One region of the Streptomyces sp. NPDC048506 genome, then DNA from elsewhere that is predicted to be linked to it. Evidence: predicted binding sites of a transcription regulator. Region 1 holds the regulator's gene; each other region holds the start of a gene.
The links. Region 1 encodes HrcA, which represses chaperone genes, less so after heat shock. Its sites were predicted from a motif close to TTNGCACTCNGNNNNNCNGAGTGCNAA; they were not measured.
Positions count from the first base shown of each region.

Region 1 (6,515 bases):
CGTCGACCCGCGCTACCTGGCCGAGCTGCGCGAAGGCGGCTTCAACCGCGTCTCCTTCGGCATGCAGAGCGCGCGGCAGCACGTCCTGAAGATCCTCGACCGCACGCACACCCCGGGCCGCCCCGAGGCCTGCGTCGCCGAGGCCCGCGCCGCCGGCTTCGACCACGTCAACCTCGACCTGATCTACGGCACCCCCGGCGAGACCGACGACGACTGGCGGGCGTCCCTCGACGCTGCCCTCGGCGCCGGCCCCGACCACGTCTCCGCGTACGCCCTGATCGTCGAGGAGGGCACCCAGCTGGCCCGCCGGATCCGTCGCGGCGAGGTCCCGATGACCGACGACGACGTCCACGCCGACCGCTACCTCATCGCCGAGGAGGCCCTGACGGCAGCCGGTTTCCACTGGTACGAGGTCTCCAACTGGGCCACCACCGAGGCCGCCCGCTGCCGCCACAACGAGCTGTACTGGACCGGCGCCGACTGGTGGGGCGCCGGCCCCGGCGCCCACAGCCACATCGGCGGCGTCCGCTGGTGGAACGTGAAGCACCCCGCCGCCTACGCCCAGGCCCTGAGCGAGGGCCGCTCCCCGGGCGCGGGCCGCGAGGTCCTGGCGGCCGAGGACCGGCGGGTGGAGCGCATCCTGCTGGAGCTGCGACTGTCCGACGGCTGTCCGCTGGACATCCTCGCGCCGGAGGGGGCCCGGGCGGCGGAACGGGCGCTGGCGGACGGGCTGTTGGAAGCGGGGCCCTACGGGGACGGCCGCGCCGTGCTGACGCTCCGTGGACGGCTGTTGGCGGACGCGGTGGTGCGGGATCTGGTGGACTAGTACTCGAACGAGTGATCCGATGCCAAGAGTATGAGGCCGCGCCTAGTCTGCTCCTAACCTGTGCCGTACACACGGCGACAGGAAACGGAGGCCACGGAGATGACCGCTGTGGATGAACGCCGGATGATGAAGCTCTTCGAGGACCTCGATGTTCCCGAGGGGGTCAAGGTCGAGCTCCTCCGGGGGAACATCGTGATGATGGCGGGGCCGGATGTGGTCCATAACGACATCGTGGAAGCTGTCGTGGACCAATTTCCGAGGAAGAAGTGGCGGCGTCTGCAAACCCAGGATGTCGCACTCCCTCAAGAATCGAGTGAGCCCCAGCCAGACCTCGTTCTGGTGGAGCGCGGAACAGGAGCCGAATCGGGGCGACTGATGCCGCCCGAGGTGATCAGAATGGTCGTCGAGGTTGTCTCCAAGACCAGCGTTGACCATGACTACGTCATCAAGCGCTCGATCTACGCGGCTGGCAAGCTTCCCATCTACCTGATCATCGACCCCATCGTGGCCCACTGCGTCCTCCTCGCCGAGCCCACAGGCGTGGGGGAGAGTGCCGACTACAGGTCGCAGTCGATCTACAAGTTCGGCGACCCGGTGCCGTTGGACCAGCTCGATGCCGTACTCGACACCAGCGAGTTCCGGACCCTCGCCGACGTCAAACGGCACCGCCGACCGTGACGAAGTCGATCAGCTCCTCCACCCGCCCCAGCAACGCCGGCTCCAGGTCCCGGTAGGACCGCACGGACGACAGAATCCGCTGCCACGCCGCCCCCGTGTTCTCCGGCCAGCCCAAGGCCCGGCACACCCCCGTCTTCCAGTCCTGCCCGTGCGGCACCGCCGGCCAGGCCGGGATCCCCACCGACGACGCCTTCACCGCCTCCCACACGTCGATGTACGGGTGGCCCACGACGAGCACGTGCTCGCCCGTCACCTCGGCCGCGATCCGGGACTCCTTCGAGCCGGGCACGAGATGGTCCACCAGCACCCCCAGCCGGGCGTCCGGACCGGGGGAGAAGCCGCGGACGATCGCCGGGAGGTCGTCGATGCCCTCCAGGTACTCCACGACCACGCCCTCGATCCGCAGGTCGTCGCCCCAGACCCGCTCGACCAGTTCGGCGTCGTGGCGCCCCTCCACGTAGATGCGCCCGGCGCGTGCGACCCGGGCGCGGGCGCCGGGCACGGCGAGCGAACCCGATGCCGTACGGGCCGGGCCGCTCGGCGCCGGCCGGCCCTGCGGGCGGACGAGGGTGACCACCTTGCCCTCCAGCAGGAAGCCGCGCGGCACCATGGGGAAGACGCGGTGCTTGCCGAAGCGGTCCTCCAGGGTGACGGTCGGCCCCTCAGCGGTCTTCTCGCAGCGGATCACGGCACCGCAGAAGCCCGTGGTGACCTCCTCGACGACCAGATCGGGATCGGCCGGCACCTCGGGCGCGGGCTGCTGCTTCTTCCAGGGGGGAGTGAGGTCGGGGCTGTAGCGCTTGCTCTGCATGGGGCCTGTTCTGTTCGGGTCGGAGGGGTGGCTCGGGTCGAAGGCGTGGCGGGCCGGGGCGGCCGGTCGGGGTGGCGGTCAGTTCGGATCGATGGGGCCGGTCGTGGTGTCGGATCAACGGGGGCGGGTCGTAGCGTCGGAGCAATGGGGGCGGGGTGTAGTGGCGGTCAGGACGAACGGGGGACGCCGAAACGGGCGGCCAGGGCGTCCCGCTGGGCCCGGACGAAGGCGGCGTCCACCACCGCGCCATGGCCGGGTACGTACAGCGCCTCCTCGCCGCCGAGTGCCAGCAGCCGGTCCAGGGCCGCCGGCCACTGCTGGGGCAGCGCGTCCGGGCCGGCCTGCGGTTCACCGGACTCCTCCACCAGGTCGCCGCAGAAGACGATCTCCCGGGCGCCGTGCCGGCCGGGTACGAGAACGGCCAGGTCGTGGGCGGTGTGGCCGGGGCCCACATTGGCGAGCAGCACCGTGCGGTCGCCCAGGTCGACGGTGAGCTGACCGTGCACATGATGGTGCGGGACGACGAGCAGATCGGTGGCCTCCGCGGCGGCGTCCCGGTCCACGCCGTGGCGCACCGCGTCATGCCGCAGCTCGTCCTTGCCCCGGCGCAGCAGCAGCTCGCCCAGGCCGGCCGCGCCGAAGACCTCGACACCCGCGAAGGCCGCGGTGCCCAGTACATGATCGAAATGTGGATGGGTGAGCGCGACATGCGTCACGTCCCGGCCCAGTACGCCGCGGACCGAGCGGCGCAGCTCCGCGCCGTCGCGGATGCTCGCCCCGGTGTCGACGATCATGATCCCGGCCGTCCCGGTGATCACGCCGATCGTCTCGTCCCAGCCCGGCATCCGGCGCCGGACGACGCCTTCACCGAGCTGTTCCCACCCGGCCTCTTCCCAAGCAGTGCGCATACCGAGACGCTAGCTCCATCGCGATAGCGTTGCCCGGCAGATCGCCCGAACACGGTCATCGGCCACGCGCTGTGCGAGGCCACCCTTGCCGTGCCCGTGCTACCCGGCCGTACACTGGCTCCGGGTCTGGCACTCGGCCCGGGTGAGTGCCAGGAGAACGAGACGGCGGGACGGCCGGACTGGAGGTGCGCGGGATGCTCAGTGAACGCAGGCTCGAAGTGCTGCGCGCCATCGTCCAGGACTACGTCGGCACGGAGGAGCCGGTCGGCTCCAAGGCGCTCACCGAGCGCCACAAGCTGGGGGTGTCCCCGGCCACCATCCGTAACGACATGGCGGCGCTGGAGGACGAGGGCTTCATCGCCCAGCCGCACACCAGCGCCGGGCGGATCCCGACCGACAAGGGCTACCGTCTCTTCGTCGACAAGCTGGCCGGCGTCAAGCCGCTGTCCAGCCCCGAGCGGCGGGCGATCCAGAACTTCCTGGACGGTGCCGTGGACCTGGACGACGTCGTGGGCCGCACGGTCCGGCTGCTGGCGCAGCTGACCCGGCAGGTCGCGGTCGTGCAGTACCCGTCCCTGACCCGCTCCACGGTCCGGCACGTCGAGCTGCTGGCGCTGGCCCCGGCCCGCCTGATGCTCGTCCTGATCACGGACACCGGGCGGGTGGAGCAGCGGCTGATCGACTGCCAGGCGCCGTTCGCCGAGACGTCCCTCGCGGACCTGCGGGCGCGGCTGAACAGTCGGGTCGTGGGGCGCCGGTTCACGGACGTGCCCCAACTGGTGCAGGATCTCCCGGAGTCCTTCGAGCAGGACGACCGCGGTACGGTCTCGACAGTGCTGTCGGTGTTGCTGGAGACTTTGGTGGAGGAGACCGAAGAGCGGCTGATGATCGGCGGTACCGCCAATCTCACGCGCTTCGGACACGACTTCCCCCTGACCATCCGTCCGGTACTTGAGGCCCTTGAGGAGCATGTGGTGCTGCTCAAGCTCCTCGGGGAGGCCAAGGACTCGGGCATGACCGTACGCATCGGGCATGAGAATGCCCACGAAGGCCTGACGTCCACCTCGGTCGTCACGGTCGGCTACGGTTCGGGCGACGAGGCAGTCGCCAAACTCGGCGTGGTCGGACCGACCCGCATGGACTACCCCGGAACGATGGGAGCGGTACGCGCAGTGGCACGTTACGTCGGACAGATCTTGGCGGAGTCGTAAGTGGCCACGGATTACTACGCGGTCCTGGGCGTTCGGCGCGATGCCTCGCAGGACGAGATCAAGAAGGCCTTCCGGCGGCTGGCGCGGGAGCTGCACCCGGACGTGAACCCGGATCCCAAGACCCAGGAGCGGTTCAAGGAGATCAACGCCGCTTACGAGGTCCTGTCGGATCCGCAGAAGAAGCAGGTCTACGACCTCGGCGGCGACCCCCTCTCGCAGGCCGGCGGTGCCGGCGGGGCGGGCGGCTTCGGCGCGGGCTTCGGCAACTTCTCCGACATCATGGACGCCTTCTTCGGCACCGCGTCGCAGCGCGGCCCGCGGTCGCGCACCCGCCGCGGCCAGGACGCCATGATCCGGCTCGACATCGAGCTGAACGAAGCGGCCTTCGGCACGACCAAGGACATCCAGGTCGACACCGCCGTGGTGTGCACGACCTGCACCGGCGAGGGCGCCGCCCCCGGCACCTCCGCCCAGACCTGCGACATGTGCCGCGGCCGCGGTGAGGTCTCCCAGGTCACCCGGTCCTTCCTCGGTCAGGTCATGACGTCCCGGCCGTGCCCGCAGTGCCAGGGCTTCGGCACGGTCGTGCCGACGCCGTGCCCCGAGTGCGCCGGCGACGGCCGGATCCGCTCCCGCCGCACGCTGACGGTGAAGATCCCGGCCGGTGTCGACAACGGCACCCGCATCCAGCTCGCCGGCGAGGGCGAGGTCGGCCCCGGCGGCGGCCCTGCCGGTGATCTCTACGTCGAGATCCACGAGCTGCCGCACCCGGTCTTCCAGCGGCGCGGTGACGATCTGCACTGCACGGTCACCATCCCGATGACGGCGGCGGCGCTGGGCACCAAATGCCCGCTGGAGACGCTCGACGGGGTGGAGGAGATCGACGTTCGGCCCGGCACCCAGTCCGGCCAGTCGATCCCGCTGCACCAGCGCGGCGTGACCCATCTGCGCGGCAACGGCCGAGGCGACCTGATCGTCCACGTCGAGGTGCAGACGCCCACCAAGCTCGACCCCGAGCAGGAGGAGCTGCTGCGCCGGCTCGCCAAGCTGCGCGGTGAGGAGCGGCCCACGGGCCAGTTCCAGCCGGGGCAGCAGGGGCTGTTCTCGCGTCTGAAGGACGCGTTCAACGGCAGGTAGGCGGTACCGCCGGGGGGGTCGTCCCTGGTTCGGAGCGGTGTGTTGGGCGTGACACGATGTGCGCATGCCCACCGCACTGACCGATCTCTGCCGGCACCCGATCGTGCAGGCCCCGATGGCCGGAGGCGGCTCCGGACCCGAGCTGGCCGCTGCCGTCTGCGGCGCCGGCGGCCTCGGTTTCCTCGCCGCCGGCTACAAGACCGCCGACGGCATGTACCAGGAGATCAAACAGCTGCGGTCGCTGACCGACCGGCCCTTCGGCGTCAACCTCTTCATGCCGCAGCCCTCCCTGGCCGACACCTCCGCGGTCGACGTCTACCGCGAGCAACTCGCCGGCGAGGCCGCCTGGTACGAGACCGAGCTCGGCGACACCGACGGTCCCAGCGACGACGGCTACGAGGCCAAGCTCGCGATCCTGCGGGAGGACCCGGTGCCGGTGGTGTCCTTCACCTTCGGCTGCCCCTCGCGCGCCGTCCTCGACTCCTTCGCCAAGGTCGGTACGTACACCGTCGTCACCGCCACCACCGCGGCCGAGGCACAGGCCGCCCAGTGGTCGGGGGCGGACGCGGTCTGTGTGCAGGGCGTGGAGGCGGGCGGCCACCAGGCCACGCACCGGGACGATCCGCACCTGGACGGGACCGGTGCGGGCCTGGGGCTGCTGGCGCTGCTCGGCCAGGTCCGTGAGGCGGTGCAGATCCCGGTGATCGCCGCGGGCGGGCTGATGCGCGGCGCGCAGATCGCCGCCGTGCTGGCCGCCGGGGCGACCATGGCGCAGCTGGGCACCGCCTTCCTCGCCACCCCCGAGTCGGGTGCCAACCCGCTGCACAAGCAGGCGCTGACCAACCCCCTGTTCACGCATACGGAGTTGACCCGGGCGTTCTCCGGGCGCCCGGCCCGAGGCCTGGTGAACCGTTTCCTGCGCGAGCACGGCCCGTACGCCCCGG
Region 1 is NZ_JBEZIX010000006.1:191,519-198,033, forward strand. It holds gene hemW (radical SAM family heme chaperone HemW) at 1-826, shown strand, start outside; gene AB0C96_RS06700 (Uma2 family endonuclease) at 926-1,504, shown strand; gene AB0C96_RS06705 (DUF3097 domain-containing protein) at 1,482-2,315, opposite strand; gene AB0C96_RS06710 (MBL fold metallo-hydrolase) at 2,483-3,223, opposite strand; gene hrcA (heat-inducible transcriptional repressor HrcA) at 3,418-4,434, shown strand; gene dnaJ (molecular chaperone DnaJ) at 4,435-5,571, shown strand; gene AB0C96_RS06725 (nitronate monooxygenase) at 5,636-6,515, shown strand, end outside.

Region 2 (6,515 bases), on a different contig from region 1:
CCGCCCAGGGGCTGCACGAAGCCTGCCAGCTGCGGCCAGTGCAGGTTGAGCAGCGGGCGGGCGACCAGTTCGGTGACCCGTCCGCCCTGGCCGGCACCCTCGACCCCACCCGTCTCCAGTGGCCGGTCGTACATGGCCTTGACGAAGTGGACGTCGGGGTCCGTCAGCAGCGGGCCGACGATCCCGGAGACGAAGGTGGTGGAGAACTCGCGCAGGTCGGCGTCGATGAAGCAGACGATGTCGCCGGTGGTGACGAGGAGGGAGCGCCAGAGGACCTCGCCCTTGCCGGGCAGTGCGGGGATCCGCGGCAGGACGCTGTCACGGTGCACCACCCGGGCCCCGGCCGCCGCCGCGACCTCGGCGGTGCGGTCGGTCGAGCCGGAGTCCAGCACCACCAGCTCGTCGACCAGCCCGACCGCGTCGGTCATCAGCCCGGCGCGGATCGCGGCGACGATCGCGCCGACGGTGGCCTCCTCGTTCAGCGCGGGCAGGACGACGCTGACCGTACGGCCCGTCTGGCGCTTCGCCTCCAGCAGCCGCCCCAGGGGGCGGTCCGCGGCCGACCAGGAGCGGCTGTTCAGCCAGCGCTCCACCTCTTCCAGCACGTGAACACCTCTCGCATGTGACCCATCTCGCGGATCGGACGACTATCTCAACTGTCAGTGCCTTCGGTTACAGTCTTGAACAACGCGGATGGCCATCGCATGTCGGGGTCACCGCGCCACAAACGCCTGGGTTTCGGCCCAGCGCCATACCGCTCATCCAGAGGGGCAGAGGGAAACGGCCCGTTGAAGCCCCGGCAACCCTCCAGCCGGTTCTTGCTGATCAGCAGCGGGGCTCCCGGCTAGGGAAGGTGCCAAATCCGTCTCGTGGCGAGATGCGCCGCGAGGAAGATGAGGAGAAAGGGCCTCGCCTCCATGGCTGTGCAGAGCACCGAAACCGCTGCCGACACTCCCACCGTCTCTCTTGGTCCCGCCGTCGCGCTGTCCTGCCGCGAGTGCGGCGAGCGCTTCGACCTCGGTCCCATCTTCGCCTGTGCGAGCTGTTTCGGGCCGCTCGAAGTCGCCTACGACCTGCCGAGCGGTGACCCCGAGGCCTTGAAGAAGCGGATCGAGGCCGGTCCGAACAACATCTGGCGCTACGCCCCGCTGCTGCCGGTCCCCACCGACGTGGCCGAGAAGCCGAACCTGAACCCCGGCTTCACCCACCTCGTCAAGGCCGACCGGCTCGCCGCCGAGCTCGGTGTCACCGGCGGGCTGTACGTCAAGGACGACTCCGGCAACCCGACGCACTCCTTCAAGGACCGCGTCGTCGCGATCGCCGTCGAGGCCGCCCGCGCCTTCGGCTTCACCACCCTCTCCTGCTCCTCCACCGGCAACCTCGCCGGTGCGGTCGGCGCCGCGGCACGCCGCGCCGGCTTCAAGTCCTGCGTCTTCATCCCGCACGACCTGGAGGCCGGCAAGGTCGTCATGGCCGCGGTCTACGGCGGCGACCTGGTCGGCATCGAGGGCAACTACGACGACGTCAACCGCTTCTGCTCGGAGCTCATCGGCGACCCGCTGGGCGAGGGCTGGGGCTTTGTCAACGTCAATCTGCGCCCGTACTACGGCGAGGGTTCCAAGACCCTGGCGTACGAGATCTGCGAGCAGCTCGGCTGGCGGCTCCCGGACCAGATCGTCATCCCGATCGCGTCCGGCTCCCAGCTGACGAAGATCGACAAGGGGCTGAAGGAGCTGATCGCCCTCGGCCTGGTCGAGGACAAGCCGTACAAGATCTTCGGCGCCCAGGCGGAGGGCTGCTCTCCGGTCTCGGCGGCCTTCAAGGCCGGCCACGACGTGGTCCGCCCCCAGAAGCCCAACACCATCGCCAAGTCCCTCGCGATCGGCAACCCGGCCGACGGCCCCTACGTGCTCGACATCGCGCGCCGGACCGGCGGTGCGGTCGAGGACGTCAACGACGAGCAGGTCGTGGACGCGATCAAGCTGCTGGCGCGGACCGAGGGGATCTTCGCGGAGACCGCGGGCGGGGTGACCGTCGGCGTGACCAAGAAGCTGATCGAGAACGGCCTCATCGACCCGTCCCTGACCACCGTCGTCCTCAATACGGGTGACGGTCTCAAGACGCTGGACGCCGTCGCGCCGACCTCCGGGCCCACGGCCACGATCCGCCCCAGCCTGGACGCGTTCCGCGCGGCCGGCCTGGCCGGCTGAGACCGCGCACCCCGAACTCGTACTCCGTAACCCCTGTCCGGAAGGCAGAACCATGAGCGTCACGGTCCGCATCCCCACCATCCTCCGCACCTACACCGGTGGCGAGGCCGAGGTCACCGCCGAGGGCGCGACCCTCGCCGAGGTGATCGCCGACCTGGAGAAGAACCACCAGGGCATCGCGGCCCGCGTCCTGGACGACGCCGGCAAGCTCCGCCGCTTCGTGAACGTCTACGTCAACGACGACGACGTCCGCTTCGAGCAGGGCCTTGAGACGGCGACCCCGGACGGCGCGGGCGTCTCGATCATCCCGGCCGTCGCCGGAGGCTGACCTTCGGACATGTCGCCGGAGGCTGCTGAGCGGCCAGGCGAGGTGCTATTTTGCGCCATCTCTGCTCCTTCTTGACCGGAATTGCCCCGTCCTTTGAAATCGGACGGGGCAATTCCGCTTCGTGAAAGGGGATACCATTGTGGCGATCCACGTTCCGGATATCCCCACGGGCATGCCGAACGCATATGAAATCGCGATGACTTGTGCCCGGAGCGTGCACGGGATTTGTCGCTTACGTGCGCCTATGACCGGCCCGACTTGCCCTGCAGAAACGGGATTTCGCCGCATATTGCCGATTCTCCGGCGCCAGAATTCTCGTCCGATTGACCTGTTGCGCTGGGCATCGGTGCAGATACATTCAGCGGCGGTCGACGCGTTCCGGCGCACACCCCACGGGCCTTCGCGGGGTGAGGTCTGACCCGGGTCCGCGGAGTGCGGTCCTGCGCAAGGGCCAGTAATAGGGGAGTTAGGCATGGCTCAGGGCACCGTCAAGTGGTTCAACGCGGAGAAGGGGTACGGCTTCATCGCGGTCGACGGTGGTGCGGATGTATTCGTCCACTACAGCGCGATCCAGATGGACGGTTACCGCACCCTTGAGGAGGGCCAGCGGGTCGAGTTCGAGATCTCGCAGGGCCAGAAGGGGCCGCAGGCGGACATGGTCCGCGTGGCCGGCTGAGGCGCCGACCGACTGCTGCGTACGGAAGGCCCGTACCCCTGAGGGGGTACGGGCCTTCTGCCTGCCCGTCAGCTCCCCGGCCCGACCGCCACGCTCCCCAAGACCCCTCCGGGCGGCTTGCTCCCACCCGTCGCCCGACCGCCACCCCTCAATGACGCCCTCCGGGCGGCTTGCTCCCACCCGTCACCCGACCACCACCCCTCAACGACGCCCTCCGGGCGGCTTGCTCCCACCCGTCACCCGACCACCACCCCTCAACGACGCCCTCCGGGCGGCTTGCACTCGCATGGCCCGAGTGCTAATCATTGGCGTTAGCACTCTCCGAGTGAGAGTGACAACGAAGGACCGGGTCGGTGAGGCCCGCGGGCCGGGTGGGGCAAGGAACCACCACAGGTCTGCAGGTCGTCCGTCGCGGGCGCCAGCGCGGTCCGGAGCAATCCACCCCAGTCCGGGAGGACCACTTCACATGGCCAAGATCATCGCGTTCGACGAGGAGGCACGGCGCGGTCTCGAGCGCGGGATGAACCAGCTCGCCGACGCCGTCAAGGTCACCCTCGGCCCCAAGGGCCGCAACGTCGTCCTCGAGAAGAAGTGGGGCGCCCCCACGATCACCAACGATGGTGTGTCCATCGCCAAGGAGATCGAGCTTGAGGACCCGTACGAGAAGATCGGCGCCGAGCTGGTCAAGGAGGTCGCGAAGAAGACGGACGACGTAGCCGGTGACGGCACGACGACCGCGACCGTCCTGGCCCAGGCGCTGGTCCGCGAGGGCCTGCGCAACGTTGCCGCCGGCGCCAACCCGATGGCCCTGAAGCGCGGTATCGAGAAGGCCGTCGAGGCCGTCTCCGCCGCCCTGCTCGACCAGGCCAAGGAGGTCGAGACCAAGGAGCAGATCGCCTCCACCGCCTCCATCTCCGCCGCCGACACCCAGATCGGCGAGCTGATCGCCGAGGCCATGGACAAGGTCGGCAAGGAAGGCGTCATCACCGTCGAGGAGTCCCAGACCTTCGGTCTGGAGCTGGAGCTCACCGAGGGTATGCGCTTCGACAAGGGCTACATCTCGGCGTACTTCGCGACCGACATGGAGCGTATGGAGGCCTCCCTGGAGGACCCGTACATCCTCATCGTCAACTCCAAGATCGGCAACGTGAAGGACCTGCTGCCGCTCCTGGAGAAGGTCATGCAGTCCGGCAAGCCGCTGCTGATCATCGCCGAGGACGTCGAGGGCGAGGCCCTGTCGACCCTGGTCGTCAACAAGATCCGTGGCACCTTCAAGTCCGTCGCCGTCAAGGCCCCGGGCTTCGGCGACCGCCGCAAGGCCATGCTCGGTGACATCGCCATCCTCACCGGTGGCACCGTCATCTCCGAGGAGGTCGGCCTCAAGCTGGAGAACGCCACGCTCGACCTGCTCGGCCGCGCCCGCAAGGTCGTCATCACCAAGGACGAGACCACCATCGTCGACGGTGCCGGTGACAGCGAGCAGGTCCAGGGCCGGGTGAACCAGATCCGCGCCGAGATCGAGAACAGCGACTCGGACTACGACCGCGAGAAGCTCCAGGAGCGCCTGGCGAAGCTGGCCGGCGGCGTGGCCGTCATCAAGGCCGGTGCCGCGACCGAGGTCGAGCTCAAGGAGCGCAAGCACCGCATCGAGGACGCCGTCCGCAACGCGAAGGCGGCCGTCGAGGAGGGCATCGTCGCCGGCGGTGGCGTCGCCCTGCTCCAGGCCTCCTCGGTCTTCGAGAAGCTGGAGCTGGACGGCGACGAGGCCACCGGTGCCGCCGCTGTGAAGCTGGCCCTGGAGGCCCCGCTGAAGCAGATCTCCGTGAACGCCGGCCTTGAGGGTGGCGTCATCGTGGAGAAGGTCCGCAACCTCACCCCGGGTCACGGCCTGAACGCCGCGAACGGCGAGTACGTGGACATGATCGCCGAGGGCATCATCGACCCGGCGAAGGTGACCCGCTCTGCCCTGCAGAACGCCGCCTCCATCGCCGCGCTGTTCCTCACCACCGAGGCCGTCATCGCCGACAAGCCGGAGAAGGCCGCCGCGGCCGCTCCGGGCGGCATGCCGGGCGGTGACATGGACTTCTGATCCCTCAGGGATCGGAACGCTGATCCTCTCGGATCACACGTCCAGACATACGTCGGGGCGGCACCCTCCTCCCAGGGGGTGCCGCCCCGACGGCGTTGGTGAGCGGGCGCATCACCGGTCCTCCGCGGAAGTCATCCGTCGTTCGCGGACGTCATCCGCCCTCCGCGCAAGTCATCGGTCCTCGGCAGGCGTCATCCGCCCTCCGCGGAAGTCATCGGTCCTCCGCAGGCCTCAGCAGCCCTCCGCGGACGTCACCGGTGCGCCAGGCGGTGGTGCGTACGGCGGTGGCCCGCCGGCATCTTGACCCGGATCGTGGCCCCCCGGGCGACGTCGGTGCCCGGCTCCGGAGCCTGGGCGCACACCGCGCCGGCCTCGGCGCGCACCTCGGCGCTCGCTTCGGTATGCGCTTCGACGCCCGCTTCGGGGCCCGCCTGCCGGCAGCGTCCGTCCGTCCCGTGCCCGGCCAGGACCATCCGGAGGCCCGCCCGCTCGGCGGCGGCCCGCGCCTGCGCAGGCCTTCTGCCCAGCAGGTCGGGAACCTGGACCGTCCGCGGGCCGGACGCTCCCTCGCCCGGCGGCCGCTCGCCGGACGAGGGCTCCTTGGGCGGTTCCGGAGCCGGGGACGAGGAGCTCCCGGCGTCGGACACCGCGGCGCCCGCCTCCCGGTCGCCCGCCCCCGCGGCGTCCGCGACGGTGAGGGCGTACCCGCCGGCCAGCACGGCCGCCAGGACCGCCAGCCCGCTGCCCAGCAGCGCGGCCGTCCGGACACCCCGACGGCGGCGCGGATCGCGGCGGCGCCCCGGTGCCGGAGCCGCTACGGGCGGATCCGCGGCCGGGAACACCAGCGTCGGGTCCGCGGCCGGGGCCACCCGGGTCGGGCCTGCCTGGGTCAGGTCCGCCTGGGTCGGGTCCGCCGTCGGGATCACCTGCGTCGGGGCCGTGTGCAGACCGGGCGACGCGGTGTCGGGTGACCGGGAGGCCGGCGCCGCGCCCGACGCTCCGCCGTGCGCCGGTCCGCCGTGCCCCGCCCCGGGGACCGTGAGACCCGGGGAGAGACCGGCCAGGACCCGCTCGACGTCGCGGAGCATCGCCTCGGCGTCCCGATGGCGGTCCCCGGGTGCTTTGTTCAGCGCCCGGAGGACGAGCGCGTCGCACGCCGGCGGCAACGCGGGAACATGGGCCGACGGGGGCTCCGGCGTGGCCTCCACATGC
Region 2 is NZ_JBEZIX010000046.1:50,294-56,808, reverse strand. It holds gene AB0C96_RS31500 (glucosyl-3-phosphoglycerate synthase) at 1-605, opposite strand, end outside; SAM riboswitch class I at 756-900, shown strand; gene thrC (threonine synthase) at 918-2,210, shown strand; gene AB0C96_RS31490 (MoaD/ThiS family protein) at 2,263-2,538, shown strand; gene AB0C96_RS31485 (cold-shock protein) at 3,011-3,214, shown strand; gene groL (chaperonin GroEL) at 3,681-5,303, shown strand; gene AB0C96_RS31475 (protein kinase) at 5,555-6,515, opposite strand, start outside.
Region 2: groL (chaperonin GroEL) is a predicted target of HrcA. The motif match lies at 3,490-3,516, and genes of this name have one in related genera.

Region 3 (6,515 bases), on a different contig from region 1:
TCGCCGTTGACGCATGGATGCGCGGCGACACCGGCACCGCGTGGTGGTGCGCGGGCCTCCTGGTCCTCTCCTTCCTGGTCGTGCTCACCCTGTGGTCCATCGACCCCAGGGACCGCTAGAACTCCGAACGGAAAGGCGTCGTCCCATGGCTCCCGAAGAACGCGTCCACGCCCGGCACCCCCTGCCCGGCACCGACCGCAACGGCCCCCGCAGGCGCAGCCATGGCTCCCAGAGCCCCCCGACCCGCCCCCACGACAACCAGCGCCCGCACCCCATACCCACCCACGACAAGGGCCGCTAGGGAGCGCCACCAGGGAGCGGTCCACCCCCGGCGCAAGGTGGGCCACGGTACCGACGCACAACGGACCGGCCGCTGCCGGCGAAGCCACTGGTACCGGCGAGACCGCTGGTACGGGGCTGGCACGGGCCGTGTGGTCCGGGTGGGAGGGGGTGACGCGGGCCGTGTAGTTCGGGATGAGAGGGGGCCGACCGCGCGGGCGGTGGTGCGTGATGGTGCGCTGGGTGCCGGGGGAGCGCGGGCCCGAGGCGGTCCGGGGCGGCGTCGGCCGGGATGCTGCCGGCCGAAAGGGGGCTGTGTGTCCCTGCCGGCCGGCTCACCGGTCGGACCCGCCCGTACCCTGGAGGGGTGAGAACCCTCCGCGAACCCGAGCCGGCCTCCGAGCCCCAGGCAGTCTCCCCGGCTGCGGCCGAGGACGACTCCGAGGACGGCCGGGCCGCCGCCCCCGCGCGCCCGGTGTCCGCGTCCGCCGCACGCCTGATCTTCGACGACCCGCTGAGCCAGCAGTCGCCCGACGACACCGACCGCGGCTGGGGCGAGCGGCCGGCCGGCGGTGACAGCGCCGCCGACCTCGCCCGCTTCCTCGACGAAAAGCCGCCCCACCACCTCTGAGCGAGGCGACGGGGCGGCGTGTGCCGGCCGGTGGCGCCTGCTACTCCTGCGTCTTCTGGATGCCGATGGTGCCCAAGGCCGAGGACGGCACGGCGAGCGAGCCGTTGCGCTGGGCGATCAGCGCGTCGCGGATCTCGGTGAGCAGCTCGATCTCGGTCGGGGCCGCGGGTCCGTCGTCGACCGGCTTCTTGGCCTCCTGGCGCTCCTTCCACTTGTTCATCGGAAGGATCATGAGGAAGTAGACGACCGCGGCGGTGATCAGGAACGTCAGGGCGGCGCTGAGCACCGAGCCCCAGAGGATGTAGATGCCGTCGACGAACGCGCCTGTCTTGGGGTCCTTCGAGCAAGTTGTGGTCAAGCAGGACTGGTAGTTGTCCAGGTTCTGCGAGCCGAGGGCGCCGACGATCGGGTTGATGACGCCCTTGACCACGGAGTTCACGATGTTGGTGAACGCCGCACCAACGACGACCGCGACCGCGAGTTCGATGACGTTGCCGCGCATCAGGAATTCCTTGAACCCCTGAAGGACGCCCTTGCTCTGGCTCACCTGACAGCCTCTTTCCACGCTCATGACGGACGGTGCATCGACACTCAGCACCGCAACATACGGCAGGGCGGGGCGGCACTGTCCAGCCGTACGACCCGAACCGGCGATCGGTCGGCGCTTCGGTGCGGATCGTGCGGAGGGAGTGGGTCCGGTACGTCCGGGACGTCGGACGGACGGATGCGGCGGTACCGGTGCGGTGGGCGCGTCCCCGTTGGCGCGCGGCGGGTGCCCCGCCATGCCCAGCAGTGTCGCCCGGCCTATGGGCGGATGCCACTCGATCTTCGGTCACGGCTACCGCCCTCCCGGCGCCGCCGCCGACGGGCAGCCGGCCGTGGGAGCGGGTCGTGCCGCGCCGTACGAGACGCCACCGGCCAGTGCTGCGGCGGTCATCGCGAGTCCGGCGGCGAGCATGCGCCGTCGTGTGAAGCGCTGCCAGCGGCGCCTTCCGCCACCGGCCCGTACCGGAGCAAAGTGGGGCACTTCACATCGCGGGGGAGTAGGGAGGGGCGGGGAGAGGGGGGTGTGGGGAGCGCGAGGGATGTGAGGAGTGCGAGGGGTGTGAAGCATGGGTGGTCACCGCCTTGCCGGGTGCTCGGGAGGAACTGGCGATCACCACCGTGCCGCAGTTCGCTCCCGCCCGCTCCGGGGTGTGGACGGCCCCGCCGTTGTGGACAACTCGGTCACCCGGGAGGGGGCGGTGCCGATGCCTGCCGTCAGACGCCTGCCGTCAGACGCCCGCCGTCGGACGCAGGCCGTCAGGGCAGTTCGATGCCCAGGTCCAGGCCCCCGTGGGCGTCGACGCACAGGCAGTTGCGCTCCGTGGTGTCGGGGAGGGCCGCGACCGCGTCGAAGAGGACCTCGCGCAGTCGGCCGATGTTCTGGGCGAAGACGCCCAGCACCTCCTCGTGGGAGACGCCGTCACCGGTCTCGGTCCCCGCGTCCAGGTCCGTCACCAGGGTCAACGACGTGTAGCACAGGCTCAGTTCGCGGGCCAGGACGGCCTCGGGGTGGCCGGTCATGCCGACCACCGACCAGCCCTGGGCGGCGTGCCAGCGCGACTCGGCGCGGGTCGAGAACCGGGGGCCCTCGATGACGACGAGCGTGCCGCCGTCGACCGGCTCCCAGTCGCGGCCGCGAGCCGCGGCGAGCGCGGCCTGGCGGCCGGCGGGGCAGTACGGGTCGGCGAAGGTGAGGTGGACGACGTTGGGGACGCCGCCGGTCCACCCCGCTCCGCCTCCGCTCGCCGACGGGTCCCCGGATGCGTAGCCGGGCAGCGGTTCGCCGTCGAAGTAGGTCTGTACGCGGGCCTTGGTGCGGTCCACGAGCTGATCGGGGACCAGCAGCGTGCCGGGGCCGTACTCCTGGCGCAGGCCGCCGACCGCGCACGGGCCGAGCACCTGGCGCACGCCGAGGGAGCGCAGCGCCCACAGGTTGGCGCGGTAGTTGATGCGGTGCGGCGGGAGGTGGTGGCCGCGGCCGTGCCGGGGCAGGAAGGCGACCTGGCGGCCGGCGACCTCGCCGAGGAACAGCGAGTCGCTGGGGGCACCGTAGGGGGTGTCCATCGTGATTTCGGTCACATCATCGAGGAAGGAGTAGAACCCCGAGCCGCCGATGACACCTATCTCCGCGTCAGCCATGGCGCTCACAGTAGCGGGCGGCCCGCCCGTTCGACGGCCGGTGACCGGAATGAAAGCTTCTCGTAAGGGCACGTCAGCATGCGCACGTCGGAATGCGCCAGCGACCCTCGGCATGCGTCAGCGGCGCTCGGTACGCGTCGGCGCCCCTCGGCGTCTGCCCGACTGCTCCGGTGTGGACGCGTCGGGCCCCGCCGTCGGTTGACGGCGGGGCCCGGTGAAGCGGTGTGGGCGCGGTGCGCGGCTCAGGCCGCGGAGCTGGCGCTCGTGGTGCTGCTGGAGGACGACGCGGTCGAGGTGGACGACGTGGCGTCGGAGCTGCTCGACGAGGAGCCGGCGGAGTCCGAGGAGGACGTGCTGCTCGACGAGGAGGAGCTCTTCGCGGGGCTGCTGCTGGACGACGCCCCACGGCTGTCGTTGCGGTAGAAGCCGGAGCCCTTGAAGACGATGCCGACCGCGGAGAACACCTTCTTGAGGCGTCCGTTGCAGCTGGGGCACTCCGTCAGCGCGTCGTCGGTGAACTTCTGCACCGCCTCAAGGCCTTCGCCGCACTCGGTGCACTGGTACTGGTAGGTCGGCACTTGACTTCCTCCTGGCACTCTCACTCGATGAGTGCTAACGACGCTCCATCTTGCAGTATTCCCGGCCATCAGTCCACCGTGACGAGCTTTCGGTGACCGACTCCACGTTCGCGGGCCCCGGTCGGAGCCGTTCCGCGGCCCGCGACGGTCAGGTGCGCGCCAGCTCCCGTTCCCGGTCCGCCGCGGCGGGCGCCACGACGGCGCCGGCCTGGGAGGCGACCACGGACGAGGGGCGCGGCACCAGCCGGGCGCGGAGCGTCAGCAGCACCACGAAGGCCAGCGCCGTACCGGCCAGCGGCACCAGGAATCCGGTGCTCGGCCCGAAGCGGTCCGCCAGCTGGCCGGCGGAGGTGGCGGCGGCCGCCTGGCCCAGCGCGACCGCGCCGGTCAGCCAGGTGAAGGCCTCGGTACGGGCGGTGGCCGGCACCAGCGACTCGACCAGCGTGTAGCCGGTGATCAGCGCGGGGGCGATGCACAGGCCGACGAGCAGGCCGACGGCGCCCAGCAGCGGCACCGAGGTGACCACCCACAGCGGGGTGGTGGCCAGCGCCAGCAGCCCGTAGGCGACCAGCAGCCGGCGCCGCGGGCCGACCTTCCAGGCGATCGCGCCGCAGACGATGCCGGCGAGCATGTTGCCGCCCGCGAAGATCCCGTAGAGCACGCCGTTGATGCCGGGCTGCCCGATGTGCTGGGTGAGCGCGGTCAGCGAGACCTGCATACCGCCGAAGACGGCGCCGATCCCGAGGAACGCCGCGATCAGGACGCGTACGCCGGGCACCGACAGCGCCGAGACGCGCGGGGCGGCGTCGGCCCCGGCCCGGTGCACCGGCGGCTGGCTGCGCTTCTGCGCGGCGAACAGCAGCCCGCCGGCCAGCGTCAGCGCCGCCTCGGCGACCAGACCGGCCGCCGGGTGGATGCCGGTGCACAGCGCGGTGGCCAGGACGGGGCCGACGACGAAGGTGAACTCGTCGGTGACCGACTCGAAGGCGGCGGCCGTGGGCATCAGCGGGCTGCCGCCGAGGCGGGCCGCCCAGCGGGCCCGCACCATGGGGCCGACCTGCGGCGTCGAGGCGCCCGTGGGGACCGCCACGGCGATCAGTGCCCACAGGGGGGCGTGTGCCAGGGCGATGGCGATCAGCGCCGAGACGCCGGCGGTGTGCACCAGGACACCGGGGAGCAGCACCGCGCGCTGGCCGAAGCGGTCGGCGAGCTTGCCGCTCTGCGGCGCGAACAGGGCCATCGAGACACCGGTCGTGGCGGACACCGCGCCGGCGGTGCCGTAGGAGCCGGTGGTGGACTGGACGAGCAGCACGATGCCGATGGTCAGCATCGCGAAGGGCTGCCGGGCCAGGAAGCCGGGCAGCAGGAACGTCCATGCACCAGGGGTGCGGAGCAGTCGTCCGTATCCGGGACGGGAGTCCTTGACCGCGGATGCCACGGCCGGGCCTTTCTGCCGCCTGGTAGCGCACCGCCCGCAAGGTCGTCACGGGTGCGCGCCGAGAGCTGTCCTCTCGCGCAGGACCGAGTGATACCGCGTGGTCCGCACCTTGAGAGGTGGCTGCGTGTGGCAGGGGACCGCGGCCGCCGAGCGGTCGCGCCAGCTCTGCGTCAGGCAGAGTTGGTTCGTCATGTTCGCTCTTCATACTACAGGTCGAAGCGCGTGAAGCCCTGGGATTAACCAGGGCTTCACGGAGATTTCCTTGGTATCCGCGGAGATCTACAGCACATTTTTCGGCCGGGGCGCCCCGGGCCGCGGTCAGTGGCCGGGCCGGTGGCCGCGCCGCCCGGGGCCGCCGCCGGCCCCCAGCCAGCCGGCCAGCTTGCCGCCCTGGGAGACCGCCTGGAGCCGTCGCTCGGCCGCGTCGCGCACCGGATCCGTGGCGACCACCAGCAACTCGTCGCCGTGCCGCAGCACCGTCGTGGGCGAGGGTACGAAGCTGGAGCCGTCCCGGACGACGAGGGTGACCGCGGCGCCCTTGGGCATCCGGAGCTCGCCGACCTCGACGCCGTGCATCCGGGAGGCCGGGCCGATGGACGTGGACAGCAGATGGCCGCGCAGCCGCTCCAGGGGCGCCGACTCGATGCCCAGGTCGGCGGACTCCTCGCCGTCGCCCAGCTTGAGGCGGCGGGCCACCCAGGGCAGGGTCGGCCCCTGGACGAAGGTGTAGACGACGACCAGCACGAAGACGATGTTGAAGACCGTCTCGCTGCCGGGGACCTCGTTCACCATCGGGATGGTGGCCAGCACGATCGGCACCGCGCCGCGCAGCCCGGCCCACGACAGCAGGGCCTTCTCCTGCCAGGGCACCCGGAAGGGCAGCAGCGCGACGAACACGGACACCGGGCGGGCCACGATCGTCAGGATCAGGCCGATGACCAGCGCCGGCACCACGTCGTCGAGCAGGTTGTGCGGGGTCACCAGCAGGCCCAGCAGGACGAACATGCCGATCTGCCCGATCCAGCCGAGGCCCTCGGCGAAGCCGCGGGTGGCGGGGGCGTGCGGCAGTTTGGCGTTGCCGAGGATCACTGCGGCCAGGTAGACGGCGAGGAAGCCGGAGCCGTGCGCCAGTGCGCCGGCCGCGTACGCCGAGACGGCGATGGCCATCACGGCGATCGGGTAGAGGCCGGAGGCGGGCAGCGCCACATGCCGCATGCCGTACGCGCCCAGCCAGCCGATGGCCAGGCCGATGGCGGCGCCGATGGCCAGTTCCAGGGTGATCTCGCCGAGCAGGTGGTACCAGGACTCGGCCGGCCCGGCCGTGGAGAAGGCGACGACGAGGATGACCACCGGGGCGTCGTTGAAGCCGGATTCGGCCTCCAGGACACCCGTCAGGCGGGCCGGC
Region 3 is NZ_JBEZIX010000030.1:28,380-34,894, forward strand. It holds gene AB0C96_RS24030 (hypothetical protein) at 1-119, shown strand, start outside; gene AB0C96_RS24035 (hypothetical protein) at 146-301, shown strand; gene AB0C96_RS24040 (hypothetical protein) at 647-910, shown strand; gene mscL (large conductance mechanosensitive channel protein MscL) at 951-1,457, opposite strand; partial or broken gene AB0C96_RS24050 (hypothetical protein) at 1,830-2,024, opposite strand; gene AB0C96_RS24055 (S-methyl-5'-thioadenosine phosphorylase) at 2,213-3,094, opposite strand; gene AB0C96_RS24060 (FmdB family zinc ribbon protein) at 3,337-3,672, opposite strand; gene AB0C96_RS24065 (MFS transporter) at 3,821-5,110, opposite strand; gene AB0C96_RS24070 (potassium/proton antiporter) at 5,429-6,515, opposite strand, start outside.
Region 3: AB0C96_RS24060 (FmdB family zinc ribbon protein) is a predicted target of HrcA. The motif match lies at 3,684-3,710, and genes of this name have one in related genera.